Linked DNA regions of Desulfosarcina ovata subsp. ovata. The protein of the gene in region 1 interacts with the protein of each later gene in a pairwise test. Links are inferred from orthologs where the notes say so. Each region holds a gene or a part of one and is shown on either strand. Other genes may lie near its edges.

Region 1 (10,242 bases):
TAATGTGGCCAATCCTTGAAATACCTTATGTATGTCTGCGGTTGGCCGCATTCCCTCCGTCTTGATCTTTCCCCCGATTGAACATTTTGAAATTGGCTCATATTAAATAAATTTCTCATTAAAATTTAATTATAGGGGGGAATAATGAAAAAAGATAGACGGCGATTTCGCAATCCAGTTTTAATGGTTGGAATATTGTTTTCCTTTTTTGTGCCTCTGGTATCTTTTGCTTCCCAGGACTGCATGACAAACTATTTTGAACAACCATCGTACTCAGGAGATTGCACAGAAAGGCCTCCAGGTAGCGTTTGTATAGGATATAGCGATAATTATACTTGGTTAATATACGATAGCATCACGGGATGGAGAGAAGCTACTTGCGACGGAAATATAGTCCAGGTAGCTGTCGGTATAAACAGAGAGTATCACCATATTTTAGATTCAAACTCTATTGCTGCCTACTATGTTGATGAAGCAGCTTGCATGACAAACTATTTTGAACAACCATCGTACTCAGGAGATTGCTCAGAAAGGCCTCCAGGCAGCGTTTGTATAGGATATAGCGATAATTATACTTGGTTAATATACGATAGCATCACGGGATGGAGAGAAGCTACTTGCGACGGAAATAAAGTCCAAGTAGCTGTCGGTATAAACAGAGAGTATCACCACATTTTAGATTCAAACTTTGTTAGAGCCATCGAACCTTTATCGGTAATTTCTGCTATTATAGATGTACACCCAGATACTATTAATTTAAAAAGCAAAGGTCGATATATTACTTGTTATATTGAGTTACCGGCCAGTTATGATGTGAATGATATCGATACTAATACCATATTTTTAAATATTGAAGATATCTCAATCCCGGTTGAACTAAGGCCCTCAGAGGTAGGAGACTATAACAATAATGGCGTTTTGGATCTCATGGTTAAGTTTGATAGGCAAATAGTACAGGATTCAGTAACAACAGATTCAGTAGAAATGGTGGTGAGTGGCTTTTTAATAAATCAAGAAGATAGTTTCGAAGGTACTGATATAGTTTTAATCGTAGATCACTGCTGTCCAAAATAATCTGAAATTCAGAATCGCTCTTTGATAATGTTGGTTGCAGTGGCTTTTTGAGGCGAAAAAACGATACGGTCTGGTCATTCTGAATTATGTAGTGACATCCAATCCATTTGCTGGTTTATGACGATAAATCCCAGGGGATTATACCCAAGTCGATGCAGCTCATTGCCGGTCGAGTTGGGCAAGAATTCAACCAGCGGAAAAAGCGTAGGGGGTTTTTGGGGAAGATCGTTGACATGACAGTAAGTGGACGCAGTCCATTGCAGTTGGTGAAAAAGTCTTTTTGGCTGATGTAAAAAGGAAAATGCAAGCTCTTTCAGTTGGCCGACGTGTTCGTCCTACCAAGGATGGCTTCGAGTTGAAAGAAATAGTCGATCCCTATAATGCTCATTTTGATGCCGAAAAGTGCGATATTGATGCAAATAACACTTGGTTTTGGAACCTAAATCTATGAATTACAGTATGATAGATTGGTGCGACCCCATTTCGCCATTACCCCATTTCGCCATTTCGCCATTTCGCGCGATAAACACGGCAGCCAGTGCCAGGACGGCGATGATTGTTCTTTTCATTACACACCTCCATTACGTCTGTCCGTTGATTGGCTCTCATGGACAAACAATAAGACTCCCGTTTAAGGGATGGGTAAAGGTAAGATAAAGATTAGGTAAAGATTTTCAAGGCAGGCATCCCCAGCTTGTCTGATGGTGACCGGTCCGTCGGCGATCTTGACACGCCCGTACCATACTGGCATATGTTGGCAGCGACGATCCATTTACCTGATCAAGTGTCCATTTTTCGGTCGCTGGATGGGACAAACCCCGTGATCATTGAGGCGCCGATGACTTTGAACCTCAAGTTGCTTCCCGACCACCTGGCGGTTTGCCGACTGCCGGCAAAACGCGCTGTCCCTGCCTGGGCATTGTCCGGAACCCTGCACGCCATCGTGTGGACGACGGAAGAAACCTCGATCGTTTGTCAGGCGGCAGACGTTCCCGAAGATGTCCGGGCCGAGCGTGGATGGCGTGCTCTGGCGATCGATGGCCCGCTCGATTTTGCACTGACGGGAATTCTCGTGAAAATTGCGCAACCGTTATCCGATGCCGGGATTCCCATATTTGCCCTGTCGACCTTTGACACGGACTATGTGCTTGTCAAGGATTCCAATTTAAAGCGCGCCATCAACGCGCTTGCTGAAGCGGGACACCACGTTCAATCGATTCCATAGACGTTGAGATAATGTTTTTTGGACTGCCTCATTCCATAGGCAGAAAAGAGGAAGTAAATGTCCCTGACCGAACTCGTTGCCTGCTACCTGCTCAATCTGCTCTTCTGGCTGTGGGTGGTCCGCTGGGGAGGCGCCGAATGGCTGGAAGGGACCTTCGCGTCGGGCTTCCTGATCAATATCTTTGCATCCCGCTGGTCGGCGGAAGGCATCAAACTTTTCGGCGTGCTGACGATTCTCATCAGCACGATTTTGTTTCTCGTGGCGATTTTTTATCCGGACTTCCGCTACTTTTTCAGCTGACGGCATCGAGTGGTTGCAGGCAATCGCATTTTATCGGCTCAGGTTTTCTCCAAAGCCTGTACCATCGCTTCGGCAATGTGTTTGACCGAAAGTTTCATCCCCTTTTTCTCAGCACCGCCGCGCAATTGCATGACGCACCCCGGGCACTCGGTGACCAAAAGGTCCGCGTTCGTCGCCGCCACATCCGCCAATTTGCTTTCCAGAAATGGGGCCGGCCCGGTAATCCAGGTCACATACGGATGGCGAACATTGATGCGAGCCCCATGCTGCGAGAGCATGTCGGTCAATTGCATCATGCAGGCGGGGCACCCTCTTACGAAACGGCTTCTCGGCCAGGGGCAGAAAATGGCGGTCCCCGATCAGGGGCGACATGATCTTGAAGCAGGACGATCCCAGCAGTTCGTCCGCCGGGCGGGAGAAAATCCCCTGGAGCTTCTCACCCATAGCCACTAGGGCGTTGAACAGCCGGGGCCGGGTGAGCATTCCCTATCTGAGAGCCTGTTTGATAAATCCGTCTAAGGCCCGCTAACGGCGTTGGAAAGTGTCTCAAAATGCTCACATATTACGTATATGCTCCGCTTTCGAGCCACGTTCCGCCTTGTTATCGGGCCTGATCCAGACTTCTCAAACAGGCTCTGAGTGATCGGCTATTAAATTGTAGACTGTTAAAAATCAGCCAAGAACAATATGGTATCATCAATGATTTTCAGAAGCTGTTGATTTGTTTCTTGTTTCATTAGGCGGATAATGCGCCTGTCTTTGTTTTGAGCCTTGGCAAAGGAAAGCACTTCGTTCATGAGGTCATCCATATGGCAAGCCTTATAAACAATATGGTGTTCCGCACATTCCTCGGCTGTTAATCTTTTGCCGGTATACAGCATCTCTTCGAATTTATAATCCGGAACAGCACGTCGTGCAATAGAGGTGAGAACGCGCCCGATATTTATGCCAAGATCGACTTCCGGCAGGCAGAGCCACCCCTTGTCTTTTCGCATAAAACGAAAATCATGGGAAAAGGCAAGATACGCTCCCGCGGCAAAGGCATGTCCGGTGATAGCTGCAACGGTGATCATGGGATATGTTAAAATGCGTCTGTATAATGAATACATTTGGACGCGGAATTTCTTGGTCAATTTTGTTTTTTCTTCATTTTCTAAGTCCGGATCGATACCAGCGGACCATATTTTATCATGGGAAGATTTCGTTACCAGTACATTGGCATCGGTGTCTCTTTCGATTTTATCAAGCACCTCAAGGAAGGCATCAATAAAGGGGAAACCAAACTGATTTTCCCCGCTGTTCATGCTTAATACCGCCACATTGTCTTCAATGGTATAGTCCATTAATGCCATATTTCGCCCCCTTACATTTAGAGTTGATTCGGATAACCAACACACTTGGGTTTAATTGCTGAACATTTGCTGAACTTTTAATTTGGAATAATAGGATATTTTTAAACAGGTCTTGTTATTCCGATACAACATCACGGTATTACAATACAATTTATGGATATAATACATCAACTGATCGAAATAATACACAGTTTTCTTTGTTTCGGACTCATTCAACCCAAATTATGGGCCACTTTTTGTAAAAAGCTGTTCAGCAGGCCTACTGTTGTCTGCCGCGGCACCCTTCGCCTTCATCTGGCTGGGTCCAAGACTTGCCAAGCAATCCCACCGATTCTATTCAAAATGCTTTTTAATAAAAGCGGCAAACTCAGCCACGGCTGCCCTTGCCTCAGGCATGGCTTTCAAGTTCAAATGAAAGACGTGCCATAATTTATCATAAATCTTTAAGGTTACATTAACTCCTGCGTCTTCGGCCTTTTTTGCAACGCGTTTTGAATCATCCAATAGCAGTTCGTCCGTGCCAACATGAATCAGTAATGGCGGGAGACCTTTTAAATCGGCATACAGGGGTGATATCCCCGGATTATGGGGATCATTGTCCCCGATATAGTTTTCCGCCATAACTTTTCCTGCTGGAGCATCTACCAAAGGATCTATTTCCGAGTTTGTTTTGATTGAATTGCCGGTAAAAACCAAATCGGTCCACGGGGAGATACACGCGATTGATGAAGGCAGAGGATCGCCTGCATCGCGTATTGAGATGGCGGTGGATAATGCTAATCCTCCTCCTGCGGAATCTCCCGCAATGGCAATGCTTTTCCCTGGCAGTCCCTGATTGATCAGCCAACGGTATGCAGAAAGCGCGTCTTCCAGAGCCGCTGGGAAGGGATATTCCGGGGCCAGTCGATAATCGATCAGCAGCAATTTTGCACCACTTGCTTTGGAAATGTGGGCGCCTATTTCGCGATGGGTGTTGGGAGAACACAGATTATAGCCACCCCCATGCAGAAATAGGATAGCCCTGTCTTCACGAGCCGTGTTTGCATAAACCCATTCAGCGGGAATCCCGTTTAACTGAACTTTTTCAACCTGGGTATGGGGCGGGAGTTTTGAAAACCGCGCCATTTTTTCCATGTCTTTTCTGGCGTCATCGATGGAACTTATATTGTTCAGCTTGGGGGCAACTATATATTTTGTTGTTAAGCGGCACAGTCTACTTCGTAAGCTCAGCATTTATACGTTTCCTCTCTTTTTGATGGCTACCCCATCGGCGGTGGACGTGGGATATTGTTCGAAAATACGACGACACATCGTACAGCAAAGGTGACCGGTGCACAAGTTTATGAACCGGAGCACTTTGACTTTACCTGGGCGGCCGATCCGTGTATGCATGCAGAGCGGTTCCCTTACCGGAAATCCTGCCGACATCTGATGCAGACAGAGAAAGAAGCGGTTATGCCCAGAAAGCGCACGTTTAATATCGATGATTTTGTCGCTGCCATCGAAACCCACTACCGCCAGTGGGATGCCCCCATTATTACCTTTATTGCCAACCGCGGCGCGAGCCCCTTCGAGGTGCTGGTCTCCACCCTGCTATCCCTGCGGACCAAGGACGAGGTGACCGGCCCGGCCGCGGAGCGCCTTTTCAAGGTGGCCCGGACACCCGAGGCGATGATCCGGCTGACACCCGAGGCCATCGAAAAACGGATCTATCCCGTGGGGTTCTACCCCACCAAGGCCAAACGGCTTCTGGAGATCAGCCGCATCCTGCTGGACCGGTATGACGGCCAGGTGCCCGATACGCTGGAAGCGCTCACCGCCCTTCCCGGCGTGGGCCGCAAGACCGCCAACCTGGTGCTGGTGGAAGGGTTCAAGATCCCGGCCATCTGCGTGGATACCCACGTCCACCGCATCAGCAACCGCATCGGCTACGTGAACACCAAAACGCCGGATCAGACCGAAATGGCCCTGCGCAAAAAGCTGCCCAAGCGCCACTGGGTCCGCTACAATGAATTGCTGGTGGCCTTCGGGCAGATGCTCTGCCGGCCGGTATCGCCTTTTTGCAGCCGCTGCCCGGTGACTGACATGTGTCCCCAAACCGGTGTGGACCGCCACCGTTGAAGCATCCAAAGACAAGGAGGACTGAACACCATGCCCAAGCAGACCCTCAAACTCGTTTCCTGGAACGTCAACGGCTATCGGGCCGTCATGAAGAAGGACTTCCTCGAATCGATCCGCAGCCTGGATGCGGACATCATCGGGCTCCAGGAGACCAAACTTCAGGAAGACCAACTGACCCCGGCCATGAAAGCGATCGACGGCTACGATGCGGCCTTCTCCTTCTCCACGGTGAAAAAGGGCTACAGCGGTGTGGCGGCTTATACGCGGCTGACCCCGAAGTCAGTGAACCACGGACTGGGAATGCCCCGTTTTGACGATGAAGGGCGCATCGTCGAAATGGAATTCGATGCCTTTACCTTCTTCAACGTCTATTTTCCCAATGGCCAGATGAATGACGACCGATTGCAGTACAAACTCGATTTTTACGAAGCATTCTTCGACTACACCGAAGGATTGCGCCGGCAGGGCCGGAGCTTGATCATCACCGGGGATTTCAACACGGCCCACAACGAGATCGACCTGAAGAATCCCGGCCCCAATTCGACCCGTTCCGGGTTTCTGCCCATAGAGCGCCAGTGGCTGGATCGCATCGTCGGGATGGGCTATGTAGACACCTTCCGGTATCTCTACCCCGATACGGTCAAATATTCGTGGTGGACCTATCGCTTCAACGCACGCAAGAACAACGCGGGGTGGCGGATTGACTACTTTTTTGTTTCCGAGGACATGATCAAAAGCGGTTGGGTAAAGGACGCATTCATCGACAACGCCATTTTCGGATCGGACCACTGCCCCGTGGGACTGGTCCTGGAATTCTGAAAGAATCCGGGAAGTATTTGGCGCGCCCTTACCGGATCACGGCCGCTGATGGTTTTTCCCTTATGAATATGGCTTGACGGATGCCGAACGACATGTCAAGTAGATAATAGTCTACAGATGTCGGATTGCATCGGAAACAGTCGGACCGGAACCGGGGGGGAAGGATGAAAAGCGACTTTATCGATGGGCTTATCCACTGCGTGGATCGGGTGGTAAAGCCCAATACCGCGTTATTGAAAGACATCCTCGTCATCGGCGGCATGCCCGCCAAAACCCAGAATCTGCAATACCTCAGTTACAATCGCCACACCACCATCGACAACGGGTACGCTTTTGATTTTTCCGCTGTGGCGGTGATCAACAACCGGCGCGCCATCCAATGGCAGCTTCACGGCTATTCAAAGAAGGTCAGCCGATGGGTGTTCAGCACCCGCTGGACGCGGAATCCGCTGGATCTGTTTTTAAATAACCTCAGGTGCGACCGGGCGGTTATGGAGGTGCTGGCGGGATCCGGGAGCCAGTTCAGCCTGATCGGCATTCTAACCCGTACCGATCTGCATGGTTCCGGGCTGATCCAGCGTCACGCCCAGTACATCAGCCCGGTTCTGGCCGTTCCCGGGATTGACGGGGAAGATTTGAAAACCATCCAGGCCTTTGAATCCACCAACCGGATCAAAAAGGCAGGGCTGGTCGGCCTGCACTACTATCGCAAACGGGGGCGCCAGATGGTCGGTGCCTGACTGCGGCGGTCCTGGGTCACAGCATTGGTTTTGTCGTAACGGCGTTATTGATAAACATTTCGAAAGGTGTGATCTGAATCACAGCTATTTTGTTCCCACCAATTAAGAATAAGATTAATTCAAAGTCATTTAACCGACTACGCGCAAACAAATTTTATCCCTCTCCTTGTTACGGCGAATACCTCCCGTTTTGTTGTCACAGAAGCGAATGCGGCAGGGAATTACAACGTTTTTAGTTACCGATCCGTCAGGTCGCAACCAAAACCATTTGAACGACCAAGCAAAAGGATCAATGATGCGTATTCTATCAATACTCGGATTACTATCATCCTTCCTTCTCATCAAATTGGCTGAATACCCAGATTTCCTGGATGACATAGTCGTGGTGGGCAATCAGTTGCCGGGTGAAAGCGCTACTACCGGAGTGTTCAATTTTACTTCGATATTGGGTTTGGTCATTGTTTTCTTATTTTACTGGTTCAAGTTTAACGAGTGGGCCGGCCCAGGCATGGCCCCCAAGGGTTTTCGCCCCAGGCCTGCCCGCCATTTTACTACCTGGCTGAGGTTTCTTGGCTGGAATACCTCTTACGGTTTGCTGATGGTTGGTGTTTACGCGGGGATTATTTTTTTCCCTGATCTGATATCCAGTGTGCTTGGTTCGTTTGTCACTGCTTCAAACGCACTTCAAACGCCTATTCCCGGATTGTCGGATGCACATAAGCTGTTTGGCCTTTTGCCGTTTTCCGGAGAAATGAGAGTCTACGATCCTGTCGGTACGGCCAAACTCGCTCCTTATGCCGTAATGATGACCACCGTGCTTTGGGCCGGTATGCGTCCATTTTCCGAGTTTGAACGGCGATTCAGGCTGCGGCTGCAGGAACGTGCCGCAATCCCCACTGAAGCGAGAACATTGATCGAGACTTTCGAGAAGGAAATGGACAGTTTCGTTCCCCAAGAAAGGATCATTGATGAGCTACTGAAAGAGCAGCATTGGCGTCTAAACCAAAAAAATGACTTTTACGATACCGGGGATGACCTTTGGTTTCTGATGGCCCGGGCTCGATACCTTTATTATTTGCTGCTGAAATACAACCGTGAACCGGTTTTCTCCAAATTGGCAGAGAGATATAATGGCGAGTTCAAAGAACTTAAAGCAAAGATGATGAAGATGCACATGCTCGCCACACAACGCATCACCGATATCCATAAAATGGCAAACGACGAACGACTTGACCAGGCCGAGATCCTCTCAGCTTCAGCCATAAGGGCTTCCCGGAAACCGATGCAACCCGAAACGCTGAAAGATGCGGAAAAATTGCTGGCCCAAAAACTCGAGTCAGCGACAAAGTTTGAAAGAATATATTTCCAGAAACAGGAAAAAAATCTCATATCCGTTGTTAAGAAAACATCAGAGGAGATCATTCAGCTCATCGTCTGCAGCGTTCTTGCTGTTGGTCGTTCAAGACAGCAGTGTCGAAATCTTCTCGATGCTTTTGGTTTGAAACAATCCAATCGGATCCGGACGCAGCTGGATTCGGTAGTTATTACCTGGTTGGCGGTAGGGGCTTTGTTTGTTGTCTTTGTTTGTTCGCTTGCATACCATTATGTACAAACGTGGCTTGGAAATGGAAACCCGAATCATCTCATTCCAAATGACATTAACGGGGTGTTATTCTGGGCAGTTGCGTCTTGTCTGTTGCATTTGTTGGCCACGGTAGGAGGATATTTCTGCCAGCGGTCGCTTGAACGCGGAAGGGAGCGACTTCAACTGGGGGAAATAAAAGAAAGGTCTCTATCGTCGGCAGCCCAGGTGGCCGAGGCACTATGTTCCGCTGGCGTTGGATTTTCGTTCAGCGTATTCCTGTTGGGAGCATTAAAGGCTTTGGGGGGTGAGTTCCCTGACCTCTTCAGGTGTTGGTGGTGGGCTTTCGTCCCAACAGTCACAGCCTTTTTCGCCGCCCTCTACACCCAGAGAGCCAACCGTTCGAAAGGCCAATTAAAATGGCTATTATGGGGGCAAGGGGGGATGACCGGGCTTGTTTCCCTCGTTGTATTTTTCCTTCTGTATTCGCAGGATTTACGTAACACATGGGGCTTCGGCTGCTTTGTAACCATAACCGCAGCCATTTTGGGGATCGCTTTGGGCAAAATCCTGCAAAAATGGGTGGAGGGTATGGAAAAAGCGGCGGGTAAAGCAGGTGGTCTGGACCAGCGTACAGAGGAACGGCAACGGCCAATTTTCAGGCGTGCCAAATGGTGCTCGGATGAAGGGGATGAAATATTTGCCCGAGTTTTGAATATTTCATCGTTTGGCGCTGAGCTTAAAACGAAAACGCCTTTGATGCCTGAAACCGAGGGAACGGTCAAGATCGGTAAAGAAGAGCGTTGCGCCAGGGTGGTCAGAAACGCCAATAATGACGCCAACCATATCTACGTCCAATTCCTTGGAAATGCCGCTTAAACATGGGGATGATAACAATGAAAAACTGCATTTGCCGATCTGTCGACCGCAAACACGGTCACAAAACGGAAACCATTCGATGGCCAACGTTCGGAATTGCAGATAAAAAGAACCATCACACTTTCTTCGCCGTGTTGGAGCTGAAAGGTG
Region 2 (10,697 bases), 2.7 Mb from region 1 along the record:
GCGGTCAGCGCCAACGCATCAGCATTGCCCGGGCCCTGATGGTCGATCCCGAATTCATCGTGGCCGACGAGCCGGTATCGGCCTTGGACGTCTCCATCCAGGCCCAGATTCTCAACCTGCTCATGGACGCCCAGTCGCAACGGGGCCTCACCTACATGTTCATCACCCACGATCTGTCGGTGGTCCAGCATATCAGCACCCGGGTGGCGGTCATGTATCTGGGCACCCTGTGCGAACTCTCACCGGCGCGGACCCTTTTCGAATCCCCCCGGCATCCCTATACCCAGGCACTGCTTTCGGCCATCCCCCGGCTCGGGCATAAAAAAAGCCTGCATATTCGGCTTAAAGGAGAAGTCCCCACCCCCATCCAGCTTCCCCAGGGGTGTGTGTTTCACGGTCGCTGCATTCACGCCAACACGCGGTGCCTGAAAGAAGTTCCGGCGGCAGTCATGGTCGACGGAGACGTCCAGGTGGCCTGCCATGCCGTTGAGGAAGGGCGCATCTATCGGGAAGCGTAGCGGACTTCCTTTTGCAGCAGGCCGCCCTCTAGGATGGGTTTACCATCAAGGACGCGTCGGGGATCAAAAATTGAAAGATCCATGGTCAGATCACTGCCGGTGAGCATCTCACTCAGGTGACGCCCCACGGCCGGCCCCTGCTGAAGGCCATGGCCGGAAAACCCGTTGGCCAGGTATAATCCTCTGATTTCAGGCCATTCACCAAGAATGGCATTTCCGTCCAGGGTATTGACCGCATAAAGACCGGCCCACCCTCGAATCAATTTCAACTGCTCGAAAGCCGGAACGAATTCAGCCAGTTCCGGCCACATCTGTTCCATGAATCGATTTTGCTCCCAGGTAAAGTCGAATCCCACCCCATCTTCGGGCATGGATTTGCCCATTATGACCATGCCCCCGGTTTCGGTCCGGAAGTAAAACCCTGAAGGCAGGAACGTCAGGGGAAGTGGCCGGTCCGGCTTGACCGCCGGGTCAATGCAGAAACACTGGCGTTTGACCGGGTTGACCGGCAATTCCACACCGGCGGTACGGAGCAGCTCATTGCACCAGGCTCCGGTGCAATTGACAATCAGAGTGGATAAATAGGTATCACCGGATTTGGTTTTAAGACCACTCACCCGGCCATCGTCGATCAGTAGACCGGTTACCTCATCCTCGATGTAGGCCGCCCCCTGGGCCCGGGCATTGGCCTTGTAAGCCATAAGTACCGCATAGGCGTCGAAATGGCCGTCCTGGGCACCGAAGGTGGCTCCGACGATGGTCTCCTGCGGTTTGTAGAGCGGATAGTGCTCGACGATGCCTTCCGGCGACCACCACTCGACCTGGCACCCCATCTCCTGTTGCATGGTCATGGCGGCTTTGGCACTCTCCACGGCGTCCGCTTCATAAAGGAAAAGGTTGCCCTCGCGATGATAGGCGATGCTGGGGCGGAGATCGTTGACCGTCATCTCGTCTTCGAAGCGATCCAGGATGTCAAAAGCATACTGGGAGATCTCGACATTTTGTTTGAGGTTGAACTGAATTCTCACGTTGACCATGGACAATGCCGTGGAGGCCCGGGCATAGGTCAAATCCCGTTCGATGACCGCCACCTTGAGCTTCGGATCTTTCTTGGTCAGGTAGTAAGCAGTGGTGGACCCCATGATCCCGCCGCCGACGACAATCACATCGTAAAGGTTGTTGTTATCCATGGTCACAGATTCTCCTTATGGTCGGCCTGAAGCGGTCAGGCCTGTTTGTAATTGGGTCCCTCCCCACCCTCCGGGCAGGTCCAGGTGACGTTGCGGAAGGGATCCTTGATGTCACAGGTCTTGCAGTGCAAACAGTTGGTAAAATTGAGTTTGATGCCCTCGATGCCGTCGCCGTCCCCGCTTCGCTCCATCTCGTAGACGTCTCCCGGGCAGAACCGCGTGCAGGGGCAACCGTAGGTCGGGTAGCATTTTTCCACGCAGACGCGCTGATCGTGGATAAGGATGTGCGAGGGCTGATCCTCGCGGTGCAGGGTGCCGGAGAGGTAAACACCGGTCAGCTTGTCGACCATGGCCGGATCATCCTTGGGCACGTCGTACTTTTCCACATCCAGGCTGTCGGAACGCTGCGGTTTGAGGGTCGTGGCGTCGTCCACCGCCGGCAGGCGATCTCTCAGCCCCTTGCCGCCGGTAACGTGCTGGGCAGCCAGGTGGATCCACTTGGCCGGCCCTTTTTTTGCCAAGGCCTGGGCGAAATTGCGCCCCTCGCGCAACTCCTCACCGACCCAGCTGTCGGCCAGACGCTGGCCATATGCCGCCAGGGTCCGGCGTCCGGCATCGCCGGCCTCGATGGCATCCATGATCGTCTCGGCGGCCAGCATGCCCGATTTCATGGCCAGGTGAATGCCCTTGATGGCCGGTGTGCTGTGAATGGCGGCAGCGTTGCCGGTGAACAGCGCGCCGTCCACCGCCAGTTGCGGCATACTGAACCAGCCGCCGGTGGAAACGGCCCGGGCGCCCTGTTCGATCACTTTGCCGCCGCGGATGAGTTTCTGGATCAGGGGGTGCCCCTTGAAACGCATGAACGTATCGTAAATGTCCAATGCCGGATTCTCGTAGCCCAGCGCCACCAGGAAGCCCAACGCGATGCGGTTGTCGGCCATTTCGTAAACAAAACCGCCGCCGGGTGTATTCAGATCCAGGGGGAATCCCAGAGTGTGAATGTCGTTGAAGGGACTCTCCTTGAAAAAATGGTCCTCGGGCAGTTGAATAACCTCTTTGATGCCCGTTTCAAACAATTCGGGCAGCCGGCCGGAACGGATGGGCAGGCGCCCGGCCAGCTCCTTGGTGAGGCTTCCGCGGGCGCCCTCGCCCAATACGGTCACCTTGGCCATCAGGTCGATCCCCGGTTCGAAATTGGTCTTGGGCTTGCCGTCCTTGTCCAGCCCCTTGTCACCGGTACGCACGCCGGCAACGGTCTTGCCGTCACCGGCCATGAGGATCGTCTTGCCGTCGAAGCCGGGGAAAATATTGATGCCCAGTTCTTCGGCCTTCTCCCCCAGCCAGCGGCAGACCCGGGAAAGGCTGACGATGGGAAAGCCGGTATTGTGCATCTGGCGCGGCACCATGGGCACTTTGAAGCTACGTTGACCCGTCAGGAAATAGAACCCGTCCCCACGAACCATTTGTTCCACGGGGAATCCCTGGTCCCGGTAATCCGGGTAGAGTTCGGCAATGGCCACGGGATTCATCACCGCCCCGCTGATGGCATGGGAGCCGATGGCAGCACCTTTGTCGATCAGGGCCACTTCCAATTCACGTCCCTTTTCCGCGGCCAGTTGCATCAGCCGGATGGCACCGGCCAGGTTGGCGGGGCCGCCACCGATAAAAAGGACATCAAAATCAATGGATTCGTGCGTGGTCATGGTCTTCCCCCCTCTTTTTCAGGTTATCCGCAAAGTGCACGGCGATAGTCGCTGAATACGCTGACTGATTAGAGGGGTCAGATAGCTTGATTTATCACTAAAAACAAGGGCTCGGGGATGAAAACCGAACCGCCGGTCCCAGATGATCCGTCCAATCGGGTTCATCGCTCACATGTTTCCGCGATAGGGTCGCTGATCCAATGCGCTCTTCACGTAGCGGATCATGGTGATAAAATCGAAGACAGGTCTTCCGGTCGCTGCTTGAACCGCATGGGCAAAGGGCGGCAGATCGCTGCACTCGAGCAGCATGGCGCCGATGTCCGGATAGCGGTCAACCAGCGCAACGGCTTCCGCGAGCACTTCGGCTTGCATGCGATCGGAATCCAGGGTGCCCTTCTCCTCCAGCACCGCCTCCCGGAATTCATCCCGGCCCTGCATGCTGGCCACGGCCATGGGAATATCCGGCGTGACCCCCACGGCCGCAAAGTGGGCATCGGTCAAGACATCGGCATTTGCGGTGATGATCCCGATCCGCCGGCCGGGGCCGGCAATCTGATGCATAAACGGAATTTGCAGCAGACTGGAGACAAACACCGGAATCGAGACGGCTGCGGCAATCTCGCGCTGAAACAGGGCCATGAATCCACAGGCACCGGTGATCGCCTTGACCCCGTCGGCCTCCAGCTGCCGGGCAGCAGCGATGAAGGCATCGATCAGGGAGGGGTCGCGCCGGTTGAGCAGGCGATCGATGGAGGCATCCTTGACCACCTGGTAGCGCACCGGAAAATCGAAGGTGGTGGCATTGCCCACATTCCCCGGAATACAGGGGTAGGCGGCATCCAGAATCAGAATGCCGATGGACTCGCCGTACCAGGATTGACGGGGATTGTCGACGCGATACAAGGGCATATTGGACTCTTTGCAAATGACATAAGTACACTTAAAGTTTTATCAGTTGTATACTATTGGTTCAGAAAACTGTCAAGGCTCATTTGCGGGGATTCCCGGCCGCTGTCAATGGGCATTTGGATTTTGGCATTTGACAGTCATCCATCCGAAAACAAGGGGCAACGAATAGTATATTGAGCGAATTTCAGATTAAATACGGCCAGCCGGGGTGATCATGCACCCGCCTGTTGACAGCGGGCCGGATACAAACCAAAATATCATCTGTGTCGATTGCCCGGCACCCGGTTCGTTTTTCCCCTTTCTCCGGCTGGATGGATTGAGACCTTTACCAAGGCGGGCCTCCCGGCAGGCCTTGACCTTATCTCCGTACAGGGAGGTGCCGATGACCCAAACCGATACCGATGCCGCTGTTCGGGCGATTGTCCAGGAAAATCGGGAGTGGATCGAAAGCCTGGATTACATCTATCAAAACCAGGGCCCCGAACGCGTACTGGAATTGCTGCGCATGCTTCAGGTGCGGGCCCACCAGCAGGGGGTCCAGGCCCATTTCAGCGCCAATACGCCCTACATCAACACCATCTCCGCAGACCGCCAACCGGCGTTTCCCGGCAGTCGGGAGATTGAACGGCGCATCAAAAGCATCATCCGCTGGAACGCCATGGCCATGGTGGTACGGGCCAACCGTCAACACGCGGGTATCGGTGGCCACATCTCCACCTTTGCTTCCAGTGCCACCCTCTATGAAGTAGGCTTCAACCATTTTTTTCGTGCCAAAAGCGCCGGCCACCCCGGCGATATCGTTTTCTTCCAGGGCCACGCCGCACCCGGCATATACGCCCGTGCGTTTCTGGAAGGCCGCATCAGCGAGCCCCGGATGGAGAATTTCCGCCGCGAACTGGCCCAGGGCGGCGGATTGAGTTCATACCCGCATCCCTACCTGATGCCCGACTTCTGGCAGTTCCCCACGGTGTCCATGGGCCTGTCGCCGATCATGGCCATCTACCAGGCCCGTTTCAACCGCTACATGGAAGACCGCGGCATCAAACCGCCCGATGACCGGCGGGTATGGGCGTTTCTGGGCGACGGCGAGACCGATGAACCCGAGACCTTGGGGGCCATCACCCTGGCGGCCCGGGAGCGGCTGGACAATCTCGTTTTCGTCATCAACTGCAACCTCCAGCGTCTCGACGGCCCGGTGCGCGGTAACGGCAAGATCATCCAGGAACTGGAAGCGGCTTTTCGCGGCGCCGGCTGGAACGCCATCAAGGTGATCTGGGGGGATGACTGGGATCCGCTGCTGGCCCAGGACAATCAGGGATTGCTGGTCCGGCGCATGGAAGAGGTGCCCGACGGCCAGTATCAGATGTACTCCGTGGCCGGCGGTGCCTATATCCGTAAGGATTTTTTCGGCCGCTACCCGGAACTGACCCGCATGGTGGAGAACTATACCGACGAGCAGCTGGCCAAACTGCGCCGCGGGGGACACGACCCCCAGAAGGTCTATGCCGCCTATCAGGCGGCGGTGAAACACAAGGGCTCGCCCACGGTGATTCTGGCCAAGACCATCAAGGGGTATGGCCTGGGCGAGGCCGGTGAGGGGCGCAACGTCACCCATCAGCAGAAAAAACTCAATGAAGCCGAACTGCGCCACTTCAGAAGCCGCTTCGGCATTCCTGTCCCCGATGACCGCATTCAGGATGCGCCGTTTTACCGGCCTGACGACGACAGTGAGGAGATCCGTTATCTCAAGGCGCGGCGACGCTCCCTGGGCGGTTTTCTGCCGGCCCGCAGCGTGTCGGTGCCCGTTTTCCGTCCGCCGGCAAAATCTCTTTACGGCGAATTCCTCAAGGGCTCCGACCGGCGCGAGGTGGCCACCACCATGGTCATGGTGACCCTGCTGAACAAACTGCTGGCCGACAGGAAAATCGGGCGCTATATTGTTCCCATCGTTCCCGACGAAGCACGTACTTTCGGCATGGAGAGCCTGTTCCGCAAAATCGGCATCTACTCCCATATGGGGCAGAACTACGAGCCGGTGGACCGCGGCAGCCTGCTCTACTACCGGGAGGCTACCGATGGCCAGATCCTCGAGGAGGGCATTACCGAGGCCGGATCCATGGCTTCGTTCATCGCCGCCGGCACGGCTTACTCCACCTTTGACATCAACATGGTGCCGTTTTTCTTCTTTTACTCCATGTTCGGTTTTCAGCGCATCGGCGACATGATCTGGGCCGCCGGCGACGTTCAGGCACGCGGTTTCCTGCTCGGCGCCACGGCCGGCCGCACCACGCTGGCCGGCGAAGGGCTGCAGCATCAGGACGGCCACAGTCACGTCCTGGCCCTGCCCAATCCATCGCTTCTGGCTTACGATCCCGCTTTCGCCTTTGAAATCGCCGTCATCGTACGCGAAGGACTGCGCCGCATGCTGGAGGCGGGGGAAAACCTGGTCTACTACCTGACCATCGGCAACGAATTTTACGCCATGCCGGCCATGCCCAAAGACGCGGAAGCGGGGATTCTGGGCGGCATCTACCGGTTCCAGGCCCCGGGAATTCCCAAAGCCAAAGCCAGCGCCCACCTTCTGGGCAGCGGCGCCATCCTCAATGAATGCCTCAAGGCCGCCGAACGGCTGGAGTCCGAATACGGTGTGGCCACCACGGTCTGGAGCGTCACCAGCTATAAGAACCTTTACTGGGACGCCCAGGACACCGATCGCTGGAACCGGCTCCATCCGGGAAAACCGCCGCGGCGATCGTTCCTGCAAAGGCAGACCGACGGTGCCGCGGGAGTGTTTGTGGCGGCCAGCGATTACCTCAAGGTGCTGCCCGAAAGCATTGCCCGCCACCTCCCCGGCCCGCTGATCAGCCTGGGAACCGACGGATACGGCCGCAGCGATACGCGTGAGGCATTGCGGGATTTTTTCGAGGTGGATGCCCGGCATATCGCCTTTGCCGCGCTGGCCGGCCTGGCCCGTGAGAAAAAAATACCCATGGCCACGGTCAACAAGGCCCGTCGGTCGCTGGAGATCGATCCCGATCGGTCCAACCCCTTGTTTGTCTAAGGCTGGCGGAAAGAAATAATTCCCCCAGATCGCACCGGATTTGGGGTCGTCTACAAGGCGCCGCCACCGGTGCATATCGGGAATATGTGCCGGTGGCGGTAACGCGGTAGACGGGCACAAAGACAAGCAGGATGGTGGAATTATTTCTTTCCGCCAGCCTAATGGAAGGAGAATCCATGACAGAAGCCATCAAGGTTCCGGAAATTGGAGAAAACGTTGAAGCGGGTGTGGTTGTGGCCGTCCATATCAAGGAAGGGGATACCATCGCGGTGGACGATACGGTGATCGAATTGGAGACCGACAAGGCACTGGTCGAAATTCCATCGCCCTTTGCCGGTCGGATTACCGAGGTACTGGCCCGTCCGGGTGCCCAGATGAAAGTGGGCGATGTGATTGCCCGGCTGGAAACCGAAACGGCCCCCCTGCAAACCGAAAACGAAGCGGCCGACGGTTCGCCCGCCGATACCGGCGAGGTTACCGAGGCGACCGAACCCGGAACCGTGGCACCAACCAAACCCGCCGCCGCGGCAGTGGTGCCCGAGGCTCCCGCCACGGATCGTTCTCCCGTGCCTGCCGCGCCGTCGACCCGGCGCATCGCCCGGGAACTGGGTGTCGATATTTACACGGTCCAGGGCAGCGGTCCGGGCGGGCGAATCAGCGAAGCGGACGTAAAGGCGCATGTTCGTCGGCGCATGCCGGAACCGGCCGGCCATGAAGGAACGGTGCCTTCGGCCGACACGGCCCCCCACCCCGACTTCAGCCAATGGGGGCCGGTCGAGGTCAAGGAGATGGAAACCGTCCGGCGGCTGACCGCCCAGAGCACAACCACCGGCTGGAGTACCATTCCCCATGTCACCCAGTTCGATGAAGCCGACATCAGCGGCGTGATGGCCTTTATCGAAAAAAATGCTGCGCGGGCGGAGCAGGCCGGGGCACGGCTGACCCTGACGGCGATCCTCACCCGGGTCGCTGCCGAAGCCCTGAAGCGCTTTCCCCGCTTCAATGCCAGCATTGACGTTGCCAGCAACTGGATCATCCTGAAAAAATATATCCACATCGGCATCGCGGCCGAAACCCCGCGAGGGCTTCTCATTCCGGTGGTCCGGGATGCCGACCGCAAAAGCATTCTCGAACTGGCCGGTGCGATCGGTGACCTGACGTCACGGGCACGCAGCAAAAAAATCAAACCCGATGAAATGCAGGGCGGGACCTTTACCATTTCCAACCAAGGTGGTATCGGAGGGGTTGGCTTTACGCCGCTGGTGCTGTGGCCCCAGGTGGCCGTTCTGGGCGTGAGCCGTTCCTCGGTCAGGCCGGTTTATATAAAGGATCGGTTCGAGCCGCGAACCATTTTACCGCTCTCCCTCTCCTACGATCACCGCATGCTCGATGGTGCCGACGCGGCACGCTTTCTGCGGTGGATCTGTGAAGGCCTGGAGCAACCGTTAGCCCTGTTTTTCGAATAATCGGCGTGGATTGCCCGCGTCGCAAAGTGAAGAAAGCGAGTATGCTGCATGACTGACAATCAAACCCACGTGGCGGTGATCGGTGCCGGGCCAGGCGGATACGCGGCCGCGTTTCTGGCGGCCGATCTGGGCATGGATGTAACCCTCATCGATCCGGCGGAAAACCCCGGTGGCGTCTGCCTGTACCGGGGTTGCATTCCATCCAAGGCCCTGCTGCACGTCTCCCGGTTGATCAACGAGGCTGCCGATGCCGATGCCTGGGGGGTTTCATTCGGCAAGCCCAAAATCAATATCGATAAACTGCGCCAGTGGAAGACCGATGTGGTTGCCGGGCTGACCGGCGGCCTGGGACGCCTGGTGGCCCAGCGCAAAATCACCTATGTGCGTGCCACGGCGGCGTTTTCCGACGCCCGGACCCTGCAATTGACCGAGGCGGACGGCAAGACCCGCACGCTGGGGTTCCAGTATGCCATCCTGGCCACAGGCTCCCGGGCCTCGGGGCTGCCCATGTTTCCAGCAGATGACGATCGCATCTGGAACTCGAAAAATGCCCTCGACCTGGAAACGATTCCCAAAAGCCTGCTCGTGGTGGGCGGTGGTTATATCGGGCTGGAACTGGGCAGCGTATACGCCTCCCTGGGGACCGAGGTGACCGTGGTGGAGATGCTGCCGCATCTTTTGGCCGGGGCGGACCGGGACTTGGTGCGTTTTCTGCAGAAAGGACTGACCGAACGGTTCAAGGCCATCCGGCTGAACACCACCGTGGAGGCGGTCAAATTCCAGAAAAACGGAATCAAGGTCACCTTTGGCGGCGATGCCGAAAAGCCGGTCAGTCAGCTTTTCCAGCGGGTTCTGGTGGCCGTGGGCCGCCGGCCCCACACGGCCGGCCTGGGACTCGAGAACGCCGGGGTGGCGGTGGACGACAACGGATTCGTGCGCATCAACGGCCAGTGCCGCACATCCGCGAATGCCGTTTTTGCCATTGGCGATGTGGCCGGACAGCCCATGCTGGCCCACAAGGCCTCCTATGAAGCGCGCATTGCCGTGGAGACCATCGCCGGGAAGAACGTGATTTTCGATCCGGTGGCCATACCGGCGGTGGTGTTTACCGACCCGGAAGTGGCCTGGGCCGGGCTAACCGAAAGTGACGCCAAGAAAAAAGGCCTCACGGTGGCAGTGACCCGCTTTCCCTGGGCCGCATCCGGCCGCGCGACCACCCTGGGCCGCAGTGACGGGATAACCAAGCTGGTGATCGACCCCGAGACGGAACAGCTGCTGGGGGTCGGAATCGTAGGACCCGGTGCCGGCGAGATGATCGCCGAGGCGACCCTGGCCCTGGAGATGGGCGCCAACGCCACCGATGTGGGGCTGACCATCCATCCCCATCCGACCCTGTCGGAAACATTCAAGGAAGCCGCCGAGATTTTCCACGGCACGGCCACGCACTACTACCGGCCCAAGAAAAAGAAGAAATAAAACAGCTTACAACCATTTCTTGCGCTTGAAGAACAACAGCATGGCGACGACCACGGCGATGATGACCAGCCAAACGGTCAGGTACCCCCAGCGCCAGCCAAGCTCGGGCATGTGCGAGAAATTCATTCCATAGACGCCGGCGATGAAGGAGATCGGGATGAAGATGGTGGCAATGATGGTCAGCACCTTCATCACCTCGTTCATGCGGTTGCTGATGGTCGACAGGTAGAGATCCTGCAAGCTTGACAAGGTATCCCGGAACGACTCGATGGTATCGATCGCCTGGATCGTGTGATCGTAAACATCGCGCAGGAACATGCCCGTGGTTTCACCGATGAACGGGTTGTCTCCCTTGAGCAGGTGGGCAACCACTT

Evidence for each region.
Region 2: the proteins of GN112_RS09945 (region 1) and aceE interact in binary tests that used the Escherichia coli proteins (3 or more experiments, as listed by UniProt). The link is inferred for Desulfosarcina ovata subsp. ovata from one-to-one orthologs.

The regions. Positions count from the first base shown.
Region 1 is NZ_AP021879.1:2,197,280-2,207,521, reverse strand. What follows is about bases 4,472-7,239. They hold GN112_RS09945 (endonuclease III domain-containing protein), read left to right. Parts: upstream 4,472-5,406; coding sequence 5,407-6,072; downstream 6,073-7,239. Other genes in these bases: GN112_RS09935 (hypothetical protein), read left to right, coding at 7,056-7,239; GN112_RS09940 (exodeoxyribonuclease III), read left to right, coding at 6,103-6,891; GN112_RS09950 (alpha/beta hydrolase), read right to left, coding at 4,472-5,184. Outside these bases: GN112_RS09975 (hypothetical protein), read left to right, coding at 145-1,074; GN112_RS09970 (ACT domain-containing protein), read left to right, coding at 1,769-2,299; GN112_RS09965 (hypothetical protein), read left to right, coding at 2,357-2,599; GN112_RS09960 (heterodisulfide reductase-related iron-sulfur binding cluster), read right to left, coding at 2,638-2,895; GN112_RS09955 (enoyl-CoA hydratase/isomerase family protein), read right to left, coding at 3,265-3,951; more of GN112_RS09950, read right to left, coding at 4,285-4,471; more of GN112_RS09935, read left to right, coding at 7,240-7,631; GN112_RS09930 (hypothetical protein), read left to right, coding at 7,840-10,092; GN112_RS09925 (transporter substrate-binding domain-containing protein), read left to right, coding at 10,110-10,242. UniProt on the Escherichia coli protein: DNA repair enzyme that has both DNA N-glycosylase activity and AP-lyase activity. The DNA N-glycosylase activity releases various damaged pyrimidines from DNA by cleaving the N-glycosidic bond, leaving an AP (apurinic/apyrimidinic) site.
Region 2 is NZ_AP021879.1:4,862,205-4,872,901, forward strand. Bases 4,359-7,581 are described here. They hold aceE (pyruvate dehydrogenase (acetyl-transferring), homodimeric type), read left to right. Parts: upstream 4,359-4,702; coding sequence 4,703-7,381; downstream 7,382-7,581. Other genes in these bases: GN112_RS21465 (2-oxo acid dehydrogenase subunit E2), read left to right, coding at 7,558-7,581. Outside these bases: GN112_RS21440 (ABC transporter ATP-binding protein), read left to right, coding at 1-518; GN112_RS21445 (NAD(P)/FAD-dependent oxidoreductase), read right to left, coding at 503-1,708; GN112_RS21450 (electron transfer flavoprotein-ubiquinone oxidoreductase), read right to left, coding at 1,744-3,411; GN112_RS21455 (aspartate/glutamate racemase family protein), read right to left, coding at 3,580-4,320; more of GN112_RS21465, read left to right, coding at 7,582-8,847; lpdA (dihydrolipoyl dehydrogenase), read left to right, coding at 8,896-10,323; magnesium/cobalt transporter CorA, read right to left, coding at 10,330-10,697. UniProt on the Escherichia coli protein: Component of the pyruvate dehydrogenase (PDH) complex, that catalyzes the overall conversion of pyruvate to acetyl-CoA and CO(2).